One region of the Dechloromonas aromatica RCB genome, then DNA from elsewhere that is predicted to be linked to it. Evidence: predicted binding sites of a transcription regulator. Region 1 holds the regulator's gene; the other holds the start of a gene.
The links. Region 1 encodes LexA, which represses DNA repair genes until DNA is damaged. Its sites were predicted from a motif close to ACTGTATNTANATACAGT; they were not measured.

Region 1 (7,909 bases):
TTCGAAGCAGGCCTCAGCCGCCAGGGCGCCGGATTTGATGGCGCAGTGCGACCCCTTGATCCGGGCGGCATTCAGCAAGCCGGCATCGTCACCGATCAGGACGCCGCCGGGGAAGGTCAGCTTGGGCAAGGACTGCAGGCCACCGGCGGTCAGCGCGCGGGCACCATAGGCGATGCGCTTGCCACCTTCTAGGAACTTGCGGATTTCCGGATGTGTCTTGAAACGCTGGAATTCCTCGTAGGGCGACAGGTGCGGGTTGCTGTAACCAAGTCCGACGACAAAGCCGACGGCGATCTGGTTGTTTTCCAGATGGTAGAGAAAGCCGCCACCGTAGGTGTCCGGCTGCATCGGCCAGCCGCCGCTGTGGATGACGAGGCCGAGCTGGTGTTTGTCCGGCTCGATTTCCCACAGTTCCTTGAGGCCGATGCCATAGGTTTGCGGGTCGGCGTCGGCATTGAGGTTGAATTTCTCCATCAGCTGCTTGCCGAGATGGCCGCGACAACCTTCAGCGAAAAACGTGTATTTGCCGAGCAGTTCCATGCCCATCTGGAAATTCGGGCCTTCGGAACCGTCGTGCAGGCGACCCATGTCGCCCGTGGCTACACCCTTGACGGCACCGTTTTCGTCGAACAGCACTTCGGCACCGGCAAAGCCGGGGTAGATTTCAACGCCCAAGGCTTCCGCCTGTTCGCCGAGCCAGCGGCAGACATTGCCCAGCGAGATGACGTAATTGCCTTCGTTATGGAAGCAGTTGGGCAGCAGGCTGTTCGGTACCTTGGTGGCGCCGGTTTCGGAGAGGATAAAGAAGCGGTCTTCGGAAACGGGGGCGTTGAGCGGGGCGCCGTCTTTCTGCCAGTCGGGTAGAAGCTCAGTCAGGGCGCGCGGGTCCATGACGGCACCGGAAAGAATATGGGCGCCAATTTCGGCGCCTTTTTCGATCAGGCAGACGCCCAGATCAGTTCCTTTTTCTGCTGCCAGTTGCTTCAGCCGAATGGCCGAAGCCAAGCCAGCCGGGCCGCCACCAATGATGACGACGTCAAATTCCATGGATTCGCGTTCCATGATGTCTCCTAAGTTTTATTGTTAGCTTATTTTCAATACGGTACAGTATGGAAATGCTTTGATCAACACCACTCTAGTATTCAGGATTATGGAACACAAGAAAAAGCTTATCCACGTCACGAAAATGCCGATCCGCTGGGGCGATATGGACGCCTACGGACACGTTAATAACACCATCTATTTCCGCTACATGGAACAGGCGCGGGTCGAATGGATCGAGGAAATGAAAGTACCGGTTCGACCGGGCGGCGACGGGCCGGTGATCATCAATGCCAGCTGCACGTTCATGATTCCGATGACTTATCCGGGAATGGTTGAGGTACGGACTTATGTCGGAGCAATCGGCCGTTCCAGTTTCCAGACCTACGTTGAAATGCGCATCGAGGGTGATGACAAGCTCTACGCCGAAGGCGCGGCCAAGGTGGTGTGGATGAATACCCAGACCGGAAAATCGGTTCCGGTGCCTGATCACGTGCGGGCCGTACTCGAAGCAGAGTAAACTCGCAGCCCATCGCATCATCGAATTCGAAGAGCATGGGCAAACGAAAAATCTGGGAAAAGCTGCTGTCGAGCGAACGCCTGGGGGCCGGCAAGGCGCCCGGTACGGCTGAGCGTACGGCATTCCAGCAGGATTACGACCGCATCGTCTTCACTTCTGCCTTCCGGAGAATGAAGGACAAGACGCAGGTTTTCCCGCTGTCCAAGAGCGACTATGTCCGGACTCGCCTGACGCACAGCCTTGAGGTCAGTTGTGTCGGGCGTTCGCTCGGCGCTGTGGTTGGGCGCGAGATCATTGCCCGGCACGGTTTGCAGCATGTCGAGTCTGGTGATTTTGGCGCCATCGTCGCCGCCGCTTGTCTGGCCCACGACATTGGCAATCCACCCTTCGGCCATGCCGGCGAGGACGCCATCCGCGAATGGTTCCGCCATTCCGGCCTGCTTGAACGTCACGACTTCACGCCAGCGCAGAAGGCAGATTTCGAGCGCTACGAGGGTAATGCACAAGGTTTTCGCATCGTCAGTCGGCTGCAAAGCCCGGCCAACCCAGGCGGCCTGCAGTTAAGTAGTGCGGTCCTGGCGACCTTTACCAAATATCCACGGCCATCCCATCTTGACGCTGAGCTGGATGGCAAGAGCGGCAAGAAGTTTGGCTTCTTCCAGCAGGATGTTGGGGCCTTTCAGCAAGTGGCCCGCGCGACCGGTCTGGTCGAACGTATCCCGGGTACCGCCTGGCGGCGCCATCCGCTGGCTTTCCTGGTCGAGGTGGCCGACGATACCTGTTACCTGATTGTCGATCTGGAAGACGCTTCGCGGCTCGGTTTCGTGCATTACAAGGACGCCGAATGTCTGCTGGCCGACCTGGCCGGGAATACGGTCAATGGCGGGCGGCTGGATCGGCTGCACGATCCAAAAGAGCGCCTGGAGTACCTGCGTGCCAAGGCCATCGGCTGCCTTCTTGAAAGTGCCGCGGCGGTTTTTCTGGAAAACGAGGACGCCATCCTGAGTGGCACGTTCGATGACGAGCTGCTTGAGAACTCGCCGATCTCCCATCCCCTGCAGGCCATTCTCAAACTGGCCAAGGAAACGATCTACACGGCCCGCCCGGCGCTGGAAATCGAAACGGCAGGCTTCGAGGTGCTTGGCGCCTTGCTTGGCTTATTTACCAATGCGGTCGAGGCGAAAGCTGGTCATGCCCGTTTCACCACCCGCGAACGCATGTTGCTCAAGTTGTTGCCGGCTCAGTTCCTTGGCCACAATGGTGAGCCGGATACCGATCCATACATTCGCCTGTTGCAGGTGGCCGATTTTGTCGCCGGAATGACCGATTCCTATGCGGTGGACATGTACCGCAAGCTGAAGGGTTTCGACTTGCCGACCTGATTTTCCGCTTGCCAAAAATCGATTACTGTACAAAAATACAGTCAATGGTTTTTAGCGGAGGCCGGCCATGAAACTCACGCCACGTCAGCAGGAAATTCTCGACTTCATCAAGAGTACCCTCGAGGTGCTCGGTGCGCCGCCGACGCGTATGGAAATTTCCAGCGCCTTCGGTTTCGCTTCGCCCAATGCGGCGGAAGACCACCTCAAGGCACTGGCCAAGAAAGGTGCCATCGTACTCGAACCCGGTTCGGCGCGAGGCATACGACTCGTTGAACAGCTTGGTTTGCCGTTGATTGGCAGTGTCGCCGCTGGCTCGCCCATCCTGGCCGTCGAGAACATGCAGGGTCGCTATGCGCTGGATGCCAGCCTGTTTGCGCCGAAGGCTGATTTTTTGCTCAAGGTGCGCGGTCTGTCGATGATCGATGTCGGCATCTTTGATGGCGACTTGCTTGCCGTGCACAAGACCAACCAGGCGCGTGACGGCCAGATCGTTGTCGCCCGGCTGGATGAAGAGGTCACGGTCAAGCGCCTGGAGCGCAGTGGTGGTCAGATCAGGCTGATTGCCGAAAATCCTGATTTCGAGCCGATCATCGTTGATCCGGAAGCAGTCGATTTCGCCATCGAAGGCATTGCTGTCGGCCTGATTCGCGGGGCTGTTTCCAAGCTGTCGTGATGCCCGTGCCGTCGTCGCTCGCTTTGGCGGATGTGCTGGCCAGGGGCGATGTCTGGCGCGGCGACATGCTGGCCTCCCTGCCTGAAGCTGCGATTCCAAGCGGCCACGCCGAACTTGATGCTGAACTGCCGGGTGGTGGCTGGCCACGTGGAAATCTGACAGAAATACTCGTCGATCGCGGCAGTGTTGGTGAAATGAGCCTGCTGTTACCGGCCTTGGCCAAATTGTCTGCCGAGGGGGGCTGGCTGGCGCTGGTGGCGCCGCCCTGGCAGCCGCACGCACCGGCCTGGGCGGCGGCAGGGTTGGCTCTGGAGCGGCTGGTCATCGTTCAGGCCGGCAGGAATGTGGCTTGGTGTGTCGAGCAATTGCTTGCCAGTGGCGGCTTTGCCGGTGTGCTGGCCTGGCCCGAGGCGGGCATTGATGCCCGCGCCCTGCGTCGCTTGCAGGTGGCCGCCGAGGGGCGACCGGTTTTTGCCTGTTTATGGCGGTCGACTGCGGTTGCTCAGGTACCGTCACCGGCTCCGCTGCGCCTGATGTTGAACACGGGGCGGGAGGCTGGTCACGGCGAACTGTCGGTCCGCATCATCAAGCGGCGCGGCAGGCCGGTTTCCCGGTCGCTCGCCTTGTCCATACCCCGTCCCGGGAGAAGCTCGCGTGCTGTGGCTGGCCCTGCACTTTCCCTTGTTGCCGATCGAGGCATTGCCGCTACGCCAGTCGCCTAGCGCCGTGGTCAGTCGTGGGCGGGTGCTGGTCGGCGATCTGGCGGCAAGGCTTGCTGGCGTCTGCGCCGGGCAAAAGCTGTCGACGGCGCTTGGCCTGCAACCAGGGCTGATGGTGTTTGAACGAGATGAGGTCCGAGAAATAAAGGCGCTGGAAAGTCTGGCCTGTTGGGCTGGTCGCTTTACGCCGACGATCAGTGTGGTGTCGCCGGATGTCTTGTTGCTGGAAATCGGCAGTTGCCTGCGTTTGTTCGGCGGTGCGCCGGCGATTATCGAGGCTGTATTGGCTGGTTGTGCCGAGCAATCCTACTCAACGAACTGGGCTGCGGCACCGACCCCCCTTGGCGCATCCTGGCTGGCACGGAACGCTTGTGCTGGCATCCATATCGAAATCTCTGCCATGCAGGCCGCCTTGGCCGACTTGCCTTGTGCCATCGATGAGTGGCCGGGGGAGGTGATCGATCGGCTCGAATCGTTCGGCCTCAAGCGGCTGGGTGATTTGCGGCAGTTGCCCGGTGCCGGGTTACGGCGGCGTATCGGCAATCAGCCGATGGATGATTTGCTGAGAGCCTGGGGCGATTTGCCAGATCCACAGAAGCCCTTTGCTTTCCCTGAAAGTTTCGCCATTGATCTTGAGTTGCCGGCCCGTGTCGAACATGCCGAAGCGCTGGCGTTTGCCGGGCAACGTCTGTTCGCAGCGCTGGCTGGATGGCTGCATGGGCGGCAATTGCTACTGCGTTGCTGTACGCTGCATTTGGCTCACGACGATGGGGAAAAAACGCCGCTGGCCTTGCGTTTTTCCGAGCCTGCGGCGGACGAGGGGCGATTCATGCGGCTATTGCGCGAGCATCTTGCCCGCTTGCAACTCAAGGCGCCTGTCGAGGCCTTGTGCTTGCAGGCCGATGAACTGCTCGACAAGCCAGGTGCCAGCGCCCACTTGTTCGAACAGGCGGCAACTGGCGAAGGCGCGTTGGCCTGTCTGGAGCGTCTGCGTGCCCGCTTGGGGGAGGGGGCTGTGCAGGCTCTTTCCCTGATGGCAGACCATCGTCCGGAATGCGCGACCTTTCGGCATGAGGTGGTCACCTGTTCGCCTCACGATATGCGGGCGAGCACCGCCGTTGGGCAGCATCGCCCGTTATGGCTGTTGCCCAATCCGCAGGCGCTGGTTGAATGCGCTGGTCGCCCGCAGTGGCATGGTCAATTGAAGCTGCTGTCGCGGGCCGAGCGCCTGGAAAGCGGCTGGTGGGATGAGGGGGAGGCTGGTGCCACCGGCGACGTGCGCCGTGACTATTTCGTTGCCCGCAATCCGCTGGGGCAATGGGCATGGGTCTTTCGCGATGCCCAGGGCTGGTTCCTGCACGGTCTGTTCGCCTGAGTCGGTGCGTCCATGTCACTGCCCGAGTACGCAGAACTCCACTGTCTTTCCAACTTCAGCTTCCTACGCGGTGCCTCGCATCCGGAAGAGCTGGCGGCACGTGCGCTAGCGCAAGGCTATGCTGCCCTGGCGCTGACTGATGAATGCTCCCTGGCCGGTGTTGTTCGGGCGCATCTGGCGGCCAAGAAGCATGGCCTGAAATTCATCGTCGGTAGCGAGATGATGACCGTCGATGGCCTGAAGCTGGTTTTTCTGGCCTGCAATCGCCATGGTTACGGCAATCTCTCGGCGCTAATCACGCTGGCTCGGCGGCGCGCGGAGAAGGGGGGCTACACCCTGCACCGCAATGATCTGGAGTCCATATCGCCGAGTGGTGCGCTACCTGACTGTCTGGTGCTCTGGGTGCCGGGCAATAATCCATCATCCGCGGATGGCGAGTGGCTGGTGAGTCGCTTTCCTGGTCGGAGTTGGATTGCAGTCGAATTGCATGCCGGGCCGGAGGATGCGGAGAGGCTGGCTGGCTTGCAGTCCTTGGGTGAGGTCTGCGGCCTGCCATTGGTCGCGACCGGCGATGTCCATATGCACATCAAGGCCCGTCGGCCGGTGCAGGATGTGCTGACGGCCTTGCGTCTGAAAAGTACGGTTTTCGAGGCTGGCTACGCGCTATTCCCCAACGGCGAGCGTCATTTGCGCTCCCGGCTCCGGCTGTCTCGACTCTATCCGCCAGAACTTCTGGCTGAAACCTTGAACATCGCGGCACGCTGTGAGTTTTTACTCGATGAACTGCGCTATGAATACCCGGAAGAAATCATTCCATCGGGTGAAACACCGGCCAGCTGGCTGCGCAGCGAAACCGAGCGCGGCCTGCAACGGCGTTACCCGGCCGGTGTTCCTGGCAGTGTTCGCGAGCGGATTGAACACGAACTGGGCCTGATTGCCGAAATGGCCTATGAGGCCTATTTCCTGACGGTTTACGACATCGTCTGCTACGCCCGTAGCCAGGATATTCTTTGTCAGGGCCGTGGTTCGGCCGCCAATTCGGCCGTCTGCTACGCGCTGGGCGTGACTGAAGTCGATCCAGCGCGTTCGGCCTTGCTGTTCGAGCGCTTCGTTTCGAAAGAACGCGGCGAACCGCCGGATATCGATGTCGATTTCGAGCACGAACGGCGCGAGGATGTCATCCAGTACATCTACACCAAGTACGGTCGTGAGCGGGCGGCACTGGCCGCAGCGTTGATCACCTACCGGACCAAGGGCGCCCTGCGCGATGCTGGCCGGGCGCTGGGTTTCGGCATTGCCCAGATCAACGCGCTGACCGCTTCGCTGGCCTGGTGGGACAAGCGCGAGCAGTTGCCGGAACGCTTCGCCGAGCTTGGTCTCGATCCGCATGCGCCGCGTGTCGAGAAATGGCTGGCCATCGCCGAGGCTCTGCGTGGATTTCCCCGTCACCTGACGCAGCATGTCGGCGGCTTCGTCATCTCGCGCGGGCCGCTGTCCCGGCTGGTGCCGGTTGAAAATGCGGCGATGTCGGCGCGCAGTGTGATTCAGTGGGACAAGGATGATCTTGATGCGATGGGGCTGATGAAAGTCGACATCCTGGCTCTCGGCATGCTGTCGGCGATCCGCCGGATGCTGCAGATCGTTGGCGAGACGACCGGTCGACCGATGAAAATGCAGGATATTCCGGCCGAAGACCCGGCCACCTATGAAATGCTCTGTCACGCCGACAGCATGGGTGTTTTCCAGGTCGAATCCCGTGCCCAGATGGCCATGTTACCGCGCCTCAGGCCACAAAATTTCTACGATCTGGTTGTCGAAGTGGCGCTGGTGCGGCCGGGGCCGATTCAGGGCGACATGGTGCATCCCTACCTGAAGCGGCGGCAGGGCAGGGAGCGGATCGAGGAAATTTCGCCAGCCGTCGATGCCGTGCTCGAACGCACCTATGGTGTGCCGATCTTTCAGGAGCAGGTCATGCAACTGGCCGTCGTCGCTGCCAACTTCACGCCCGGCGAGGCCGACCAGCTACGCCGGGCAATGGCGGCCTGGAAGCGCAAGGGCGGCTTGGAACCATTCGAGCAGAAACTGCTGGCTGGCATGGCCGCCAACGATTTGCCGGAGAGCTTCGCCCGACGGATCATCGCCCAGATCCAGGGCTTCGGTGAATACGGCTTTCCCGAATCCCATGCCGCCAGTTTTGCC
Region 2 (7,909 bases), 2.1 Mb from region 1:
CAAGCACTTCCTGCGTTTGCGCATCCAGCGGCAACCTCGGCGCATCTGCCGCAGCAACGGTTTTCTGCAAATGTACGATCAATTTGAGCTTCATTTTCCGGCGTGAGGCGGTTTCACCGAAAATGGTTCGAATGTTGAGCAAGCCGAGGCCGCGCACTTCGAGAAAATCGCGCAACATTCCCGGGCAACGCCCCTCTATGGTGGTTGGTGCGATCCGGGCCATCTCGACCACATCGTCGGCGACCAGGCCATGGCCCCGTGAGATCAACTCAAGCGCGAGCTCGGACTTGCCCACACCGGAATCGCCGGTGATCAAAACCCCCATGCCCAGAACATCCATGAATACACCATGGAGGCTGACGGTATCGGCCAAACGGGCCGATAGATAGATGCGGAGCAGATCAATCACCGCCGAGCAGGGCTTCGGTGAAAAGATCAGCGGCGTCGAAAACTGCATGCAGGTTTCTTCAACCAGCGGCGGCGGCGTCAGACCATCGGCGACAATCAGTGCTGGAGGCTGCGCACCGAGCAGATCAGAAAGCATCTGGGCAAAACGCCGCTCACCAATGCGCATCGCCCATTCGTATTCGGCCAGGCCCAGGACCTGCAGACGTTCCGGATGAATGATGTTGATGTGGCCGACCAGATCTGCGCCGTAGTTGTTCGACCCCTTGATTTCAATCCGGCGATCAGCCTGGTGGCCAATGTGCCAGTTCAATAGCAGTTTGTCGCGGTTGTCCTCATAGAGCTGTACAAGGTTAACGTGACGCACAGACGTTTCTCAGGACTGAAACAGTGCAAGGACGGCCGCAGAATCAGGGGCAAGTTGCAGCTTTTCGCGGAATGCCCGATCGGAAAAACGCTGGGCAAGTTCGGAAAGAATCTGCAGATGCTGCTCGGTAGCCTGCTCGGGAACGAGCAGGACGAAAAGAAGATCGACCGGACGACCATCCGGCGAATCGAAGGGAACAGGTGTCGCCAGGCGCATAAATGCACCGGCTGCCTGCTTGAGACCTTTAATCCGGCCATGGGGAATCGCGACCCCCTGACCCAGTCCGGTAGAGCCCAGTTTTTCGCGGGCGAAGAGGCTGTCAAAGATTGTTGAGCGCGCCAGTCCGAGTCGAGTTTCGAAGAGAATTCCCGCCTGTTCGAAAACCCGTTTTTTGCTGCTCGCTTCAAGATCGAGCAATACCTGGTCAGCGGTCAGAAGATTGATAAGAGGGTTCATAGGGAAGGGTAATAAAGCAAGGCCGCAGCCATGGCTGCGGCCTGTCGGCGCTTATTCAGCAGCGTCAATCAGTCCCGGCTTGTCACCGCGATGGTGATCCTGAACCTTTTGCTTGTATTTCTGAACTTGGCGGTCCAGCTTGTCGAACAGCGCATCAATGGCAGCGTACAGGTCGTCGCCGGACTCTTCGGCATGCATGTCCTTGCCTGGCACGTGCACAGTCACTTCCGCTTTCTGCTTCAGCTTTTCGACGGACAAAACGACGCTAACGCCGGTTACCTTGTCGAAATGACGGACCACGGGATCCAGCTTGTTTTCGACGTATTCGCGCAGGGCGGGGGTAACTTCGATGTGGTGACCACTAATCTGCAGATTCACTTTTTTCTCCTCTCTCTACAGGGTCTTGCGTAAATTGACCGGGGGGATGTTGAGCGACTCGCGGTATTTGGCAACCGTCCGTCGGGCAACTACGATTCCCTGCTGGCCTAGTATTTCGGATAATTGGCTATCCGACAAGGGCTTCTTGCCATCCTCAGCCGCAATCAATTGCTTGATCAGGGCGCGGATGGCCGTAGCAGAACAAGCACCACCGCTATCGGTGGAGACATGGCTGCCAAAGAAGTATTTCAGTTCGAAGATACCGCGCGGTGTCGCCATGTATTTCTGGCTGGTCACCCGCGATACAGTCGACTCGTGCAGGCCGAGAATATCGGCGATTTCACGCAGCACCAGCGGCCGCATGGCCACTTCGCCGTGTTCGAAGAACTGGCGCTGGCGATCGACAATGGTCTGCGTGACACGGTGTATGGTTTCGAAGCGCTGCTGGACATTCTTGATCAGCCAGCGCGCCTCCTGCAACTGCGTAGATAGATTGCCGTTGCCCCGCCGCTGCTTGGCGAGAATTTCGGCATACAGACGGTTGATGCGCAACCGAGGGTAGGCATCCGGATTGATGTAGGCGGTCCACTTGCCCTTTAGCTTCTTCACGATCACATCCGGCGTGATGTAGCGCGCTTCAATCTGGGCATACCCGGCAGCTGGCCGTGGGTTGAGGCTGGTGATCAGGCTGTGCGCCGCCTTCAAAGCCTCGTCATCGCAACCTGTCAGACGACGAATCTTGGCGAAATCACGGGCGGCGAGCAGTTCGAGATGCTTGTCGACAATAGCCAGGGCCAGTGTACGTTCGGCACATACCGGCAAAACCTTGAGCTGAAGCTGCAGGCATTCCTGAAGACTGCGGGCACCAATGCCGATCGGGTCGAAATTCTGGATATGGCGCAGCGCAATTTCCAGCTCTTCGATTTCAATTTCGTATTCCGGCGGCAGGGTTTCCCACAACTCGACCAGCGGCGCCGAGAGATAGCCATCATCATCGAGTGCTTCGATCAGGAAACGCACCAGACTGCGGTCGCGCTCCGATAGCTGGGTCATGCCCAGTTGCCAGCCCAGATGGTCACGCAGGCTGACGTTGGCCGCATGGATGTCGCGGGAATCGCTATCGTCGTCTTCATCGCGACCGGCGCCGGTAAAGGTCCCGGCATCGGAGGCCCAGCGGTCATCGTCCACCTCCGACGGAGCCGATGGCACATCCTGCTCGCGTTCCTCGCGGGCATCCCGTTCTTCCCGCTCAACCTTTTGCTCGCGCTCACCTTCGTTGCTTTGGGGCGCGTCGAACTGCTGGGCGGCTGAGAAATTATCCCCGCCATGCTCGTCTTCGCGTTCCAGCATGGGATTTTCGAGCAGATAACGCTCGATTTCCTGTTGCATTTCCACCGTCGACAACTGAAGTAGCTTGATCGACTGCTGGAGCTGAGGAGTCAGCGCCAGATGCTGGGATAGTTTTAGCTGGAGAGCGGGCTTCATCGGATAGTGTCGGGTGGGGTCTGTCGGTTAGAGCCTGAAATGCTCGCCGAGATAAACCTTCCGTACGCTTTCATTCTCCACGATTTCGGCCGGCCGTCCAGCGGCCAATACATTTCCGGCGTTGATAATGTAGGCGTGGTCGCAGATACCAAGGGTTTCGCGGACATTGTGGTCGGTGATCAGGACACCAATGCCACGCTCTTTCAAGAAGCGAATGATCTTCTGGATTTCGAGCACGGCAATCGGGTCAACCCCGGCAAAAGGCTCATCGAGCAGGATAAAACGCGGATTGGTGGCCAGGGCGCGGGCAATTTCAACCCGCCGACGCTCACCGCCGGATAATGCAGAGGCATTGACGTGGCGGACATGTCCAACGTGCAGTTCGTTGAGCAGCCCTTCCAGCCGGTCATTTAATTCAGCCTCAGGCAGCTTGAGCAATTCGAGAACGGCGCGGATGTTTTCCTCGACGTTCAGCTTGCGGAAAACAGAGGCTTCCTGCGGCAGGTAGGACAAACCGAGACGGGCCCGACTGTGCATCGGCAGATGGGTCAGTCGGTTGTCGTCGATGTAGACCTCGCCACCATCGGCCGCCACCAAACCGACGATCATGTAGAAACAGGTGGTCTTGCCGGCGCCATTCGGGCCGAGAAGGCCGACAACCTCGCCGGATTTGACCTCGAAGGAAACATCTTCGACGACCGTCCGCGTCTTGTAGCGTTTTTTCAGGTTGTTGGCCGAAAGTTTGGCGACTGGGCTATTCATTGATCGACTCCGCGCATCACCCGGCGAATGGCATCACCGGAAAAACCGCGATATTGCAGGAAACGCATCTGTTTGGCACGCTCTTCGGCAGATTCCGGCAGATGGCCGAATTTCTTTGCCCAAATAGCCCGGCAGCGATCCGTCTCGTCGCCGGCTTCCGGCAAGGCGGTGGCGATGTCATCATCACCGACGCCTTTTTGCCGAAGCTCCTGCTTCAGGCGGGCATTTCCGTAGCGACCGGCTCGCGCCACGACACGCTGGGTGGCGTAGCGGTGATCGGAAAGCAGGCGTTCGGCCTGCAGGGTGTCGAGTACGCCGTCGAGTTCCTCCTCGAACTCGGCGTGCGCCGCGAGCTTGGCCTTCAACTCGGCCCGGCAGTAATCACGCCGGGTCAGGAGTTGCAGGGCGCGCACGCGCAACTGCGTCGCGCCGGACTGCAGCCCGGCGCTTCCTCGCCCTGACTTTGAGCGGCGCTCGACAGCGCCAGAGTCGGGCTCTGTCTCGCGAAGCCCGTCATTAACGACGGGACTTCCGCTCGACGCCTGGTCAGGCATCCGCTGCCTTGGCCGCCTTGACCGGCTTGATCACGTTGGTGCTGGCAGCCTCACGAATGCCGGCTTCGATTTCCTGGGCGATTTCCGGATTGGCTTTCAGGAATTCACGGGCATTGTCCTTGCCCTGGCCGATCTTTTCGCCCTTGTAGGCATACCAGGCACCGGACTTGTCGACCAGTTTGTGGGCAACACCCATTTCGACGATTTCGCCCTGGCGGGAAATACCCTCGCCGTAGAGGATGTCGAAAATGGCTTCGCGGAAGGGTGGGGCGACCTTGTTCTTGACGACCTTGACCTTGGTTTCGCTGCCGATGACTTCGTCACCCTTCTTGATCGCGCCGATACGGCGGATGTCGAGGCGGACGGAGGCGTAGAACTTGAGCGCATTGCCACCAGTGGTGGTTTCCGGCGAACCGAACATGACGCCGATCTTCATCCGGATCTGGTTGATGAAGATGACCAGCGTGTTGGTCTTCTTGATATTGGCAGTCAGCTTGCGCAGGGCCTGCGACATCAGGCGGGCATGCAGGCCGACCATCTGGTCGCCCATTTCGCCTTCGATTTCGGCGCGCGGGGTAAGGGCGGCGACCGAGTCGACGACGATGATGTCGACTGAGCCGGAGCGGACCAGCATGTCAGCAATTTCGAGGGCCTGTTCGCCGGTATCCGGCTGCGAGATCAGCAGGTCGCCGACATTGACGCCGAGCTTCTGGGCATATTGCGGATCGAGCGCGTGTTCGGCGTCGATGAAGGCGGCAACGCCACCGAGCTTCTGCATTTCGGCCACGACCTGCAGACAGAGCGTGGTCTTGCCGGAGGATTCCGGACCATAGATTTCAACGACACGGCCGCGTGGCAGACCGCCAACGCCCAGCGCAATGTCCAGACCGAGCGAACCGGTCGACACGACCTGAATGCCTTCGTCGATTTCGGCATCGCCCATCTTCATGATGGAGCCTTTGCCGAATTGCTTTTCGATCTGTTGCAGTGCTGCGGCGAGCGCTTTTGCCTTGTTGTCGTCCATGGTGTTACCTCGAAAATTTGAGCGGATTATGGCACAGGGGCCGAAGATGGAATAGAAATTGCAGGAATCGTTTTGTTTCGCCGGGCGACGAACGCGGTATATTTCTCGCCGAACCGAATTCAGAATTACTGTGTATAAATACAGTACATTGTTCCACCTTTTCTTGGCAAGAAAATTCTTCATGCTGATCAGATGCTTATCCATTTTTGCCCTGTTTTTTGCGTCTGCCGTGGCAATTGCTGAACCGGCCCCCTGGTATTGGTGGGTCAGCCAGCTGGACGGCACGAGGGTCTGCAACCAGACCTCGCTTGGTAGCGGCTGGACCTGGGAGCCGACGCCTTTCAAGGACGCCCGCTGCCGCGTTCGGCTCTGAGCGTGGCGATCGCTTATTTGCCGCCACCGGCCGGTATTTCGCCGGTCATTTTTGCCGATGAGTGGCTGATTGTTGCCGACAAGCCGGCCGAGCTTCTGTCCGTGCCCGGTCGGGGTGCTGGCATGGACGATTGCCTGGTGACACGCGTCCAGAACGAATACCCGGATGCGCTCAGCGTCCATCGACTGGATATGTCCACCTCCGGCCTGCTGGTCCTGGCCCGCGGCAAGGAAATACACCGGCAGCTGTCACGTCTGTTTCAGGACAGGCAGGTCAGCAAGCGCTATATCGCTGTCGTCGATGGACTGCTGGCCGAGGAGGTCGGCGAGATTGATCTGCCCCTGATCTGCGACTGGCCGAACCGCCCCCGGCAAATGGTGGACTTCACGATCGGCAAACCCTCGTTGACGCGCTTTCGCGTCAACGGCCACGACACGGTCGCCAATACGACACGCCTTGAATTGGAACCGATCACTGGCCGCTCGCACCAATTGCGTGTTCATATGGCCTCGCTCGGCCACCCAATCCTGGGCGACGACCTCTATGGCGGCGAGGCCCATGGCAAGGCCGGGCGTCTGTTGTTGCACGCCATGGATCTGGCCTTTGTCCACCCGGCAACCGGCAGCCCCGTGCAATTTCACAGTGACGCGCCGTTTTGACGCTGCGAAAACACACAATAACCTTATAATCCTCGCGTTTTCAACCTCTTACCATCATTGATCGCACGATCATGCTGATCTGGTTCGTCGTTCTCTACCTGCTCATTTCCATCGGTATCGGGCTGTTCGCCGCGACCCGCGTCCATAGCGCCAAGGATTTCGCAGTCGCTGGCCGCCATCTGCCGCTGCCGGTCGTTACGGCGACCGTGTTTGCCACCTGGTTTGGTGCTGAAGCGGTGTTCGGCGTGTCCGCCACCTTCGTCAAGGATGGCCTGCGCGGCGTCGTCGCCGATCCGTTCGGTTCCTCGATGTGCCTGATCATTGCTGGCGTCTTTTTCTCGCGCAAGCTCTACAAGCTCAACATCCTGACGCTCGGCGACTATTTCCGGATGCGCTACAACCGGACGGTCGAAGTGCTGACCACGCTGTGCATCGTGGCCAGCTATCTCGGCTGGGTATCGGCCCAGATCAAGGCCCTCGGGCTCGTCTTCAATGTCGTCACCAATGACGGCATCAGCCAGACAGCCGGCATGATCCTCGGCGCCGCCATCGTCCTCACCTACACCACCTTCGGCGGCATGCTCTCGGTCGCCATCCTCGATTTCGTTCAGATGGGCGTCATCATGGGTGGCATGCTGTTCATTGCCTGGATCATTTCCGGCCCGGCCGGCGGCATCGAAACGGTGATCCAGCATGCCTCGAGCGCCGGCAAGCTCGACTTTTTCCCGCCGCCCGACCCATGGCAGTGGCTGACCTTCCTTGGCGCCTGGATCACCATGATGCTCGGTTCAATTCCGCAGCAGGACGTCTTCCAGCGGATCACCTCGGCCAAGAGCCAAAAAATCGCGCTGTGGGGATCCTTCCTCGGCGCCTCGATCTACTTCTGCTTCACTTTCGTGCCGATGTTCATCGCCTACTCGGCCACGCTGATCGACCCCGATCTGTTCAAGGGCCTGCTCGAGACCGACTCGCAACTGGTTTTGCCAACACTGGTCCTGCAACACACACCCGTCTTCGCCCAGGCCATTTTCTTTGGCGCCGTGCTGTCGGCGATCATGAGTTGTTCCTCGGCTACCTTGCTCGCTCCGTCGGTCGCCTTCTCGGAAAACATCGTCCGCGGCTTGTTCCCGCACATGGGTGATCACGAATTCCTGCGCGTCATGCGCGCTTCCATCGTGGTTTTTGCCGGCATCGTGCTCGGCTTCGCACTGTATTCCAATGCCAGCATCTTCAAGATGGTGGAAAACGCCTACAAGATCACGCTGGCCGGCGCATTCGTGCCACTTTTCTTTGGCGCTTTCTGGAAACGGGCGACCACGCAAGGGGCGTTGGCGGCAATCCTCGGTGGCCTGTCATCGTGGATCCTGGTCGAAGTGCTGGTTAGCGTAAGCGGCGAGACTGCTGGTCGCGGCGATTATGCTTATGCGCTGGCCAATGCCGGGCAAC

Region 2: a site for LexA is predicted at 5,559-5,576, ahead of recA (recombinase RecA). Genes of this name have one in related genera too.

What each region holds. Positions count from the first base shown of each region.
Region 1 covers NC_007298.1:2,085,153-2,093,061, forward strand. Annotated here, with positions in the region: gene DARO_RS09970 (electron transfer flavoprotein-ubiquinone oxidoreductase) at 1-1,062, opposite strand, end outside; gene DARO_RS09975 (acyl-CoA thioesterase) at 1,151-1,561, shown strand; gene DARO_RS09980 (deoxyguanosinetriphosphate triphosphohydrolase) at 1,597-2,943, shown strand; gene lexA (transcriptional repressor LexA) at 3,011-3,616, shown strand; gene imuA (translesion DNA synthesis-associated protein ImuA) at 3,616-4,338, shown strand; gene DARO_RS09995 (Y-family DNA polymerase) at 4,271-5,710, shown strand; gene DARO_RS10000 (error-prone DNA polymerase) at 5,723-7,909, shown strand, end outside.
Region 2 covers NC_007298.1:4,446,387-4,454,295, forward strand. Annotated here, with positions in the region: gene hprK (HPr(Ser) kinase/phosphatase) at 1-772, opposite strand, end outside; gene ptsN (PTS IIA-like nitrogen regulatory protein PtsN) at 782-1,228, opposite strand; gene hpf (ribosome hibernation-promoting factor, HPF/YfiA family) at 1,280-1,606, opposite strand; gene DARO_RS21130 (RNA polymerase factor sigma-54) at 1,622-3,091, opposite strand; gene lptB (LPS export ABC transporter ATP-binding protein) at 3,119-3,853, opposite strand; gene recX (recombination regulator RecX) at 3,850-4,266, opposite strand; gene recA (recombinase RecA) at 4,400-5,431, opposite strand; gene DARO_RS21150 (hypothetical protein) at 5,661-5,804, shown strand; gene DARO_RS21155 (pseudouridine synthase) at 5,807-6,463, shown strand; gene DARO_RS21160 (high affinity choline transporter 1) at 6,535-7,909, shown strand, end outside.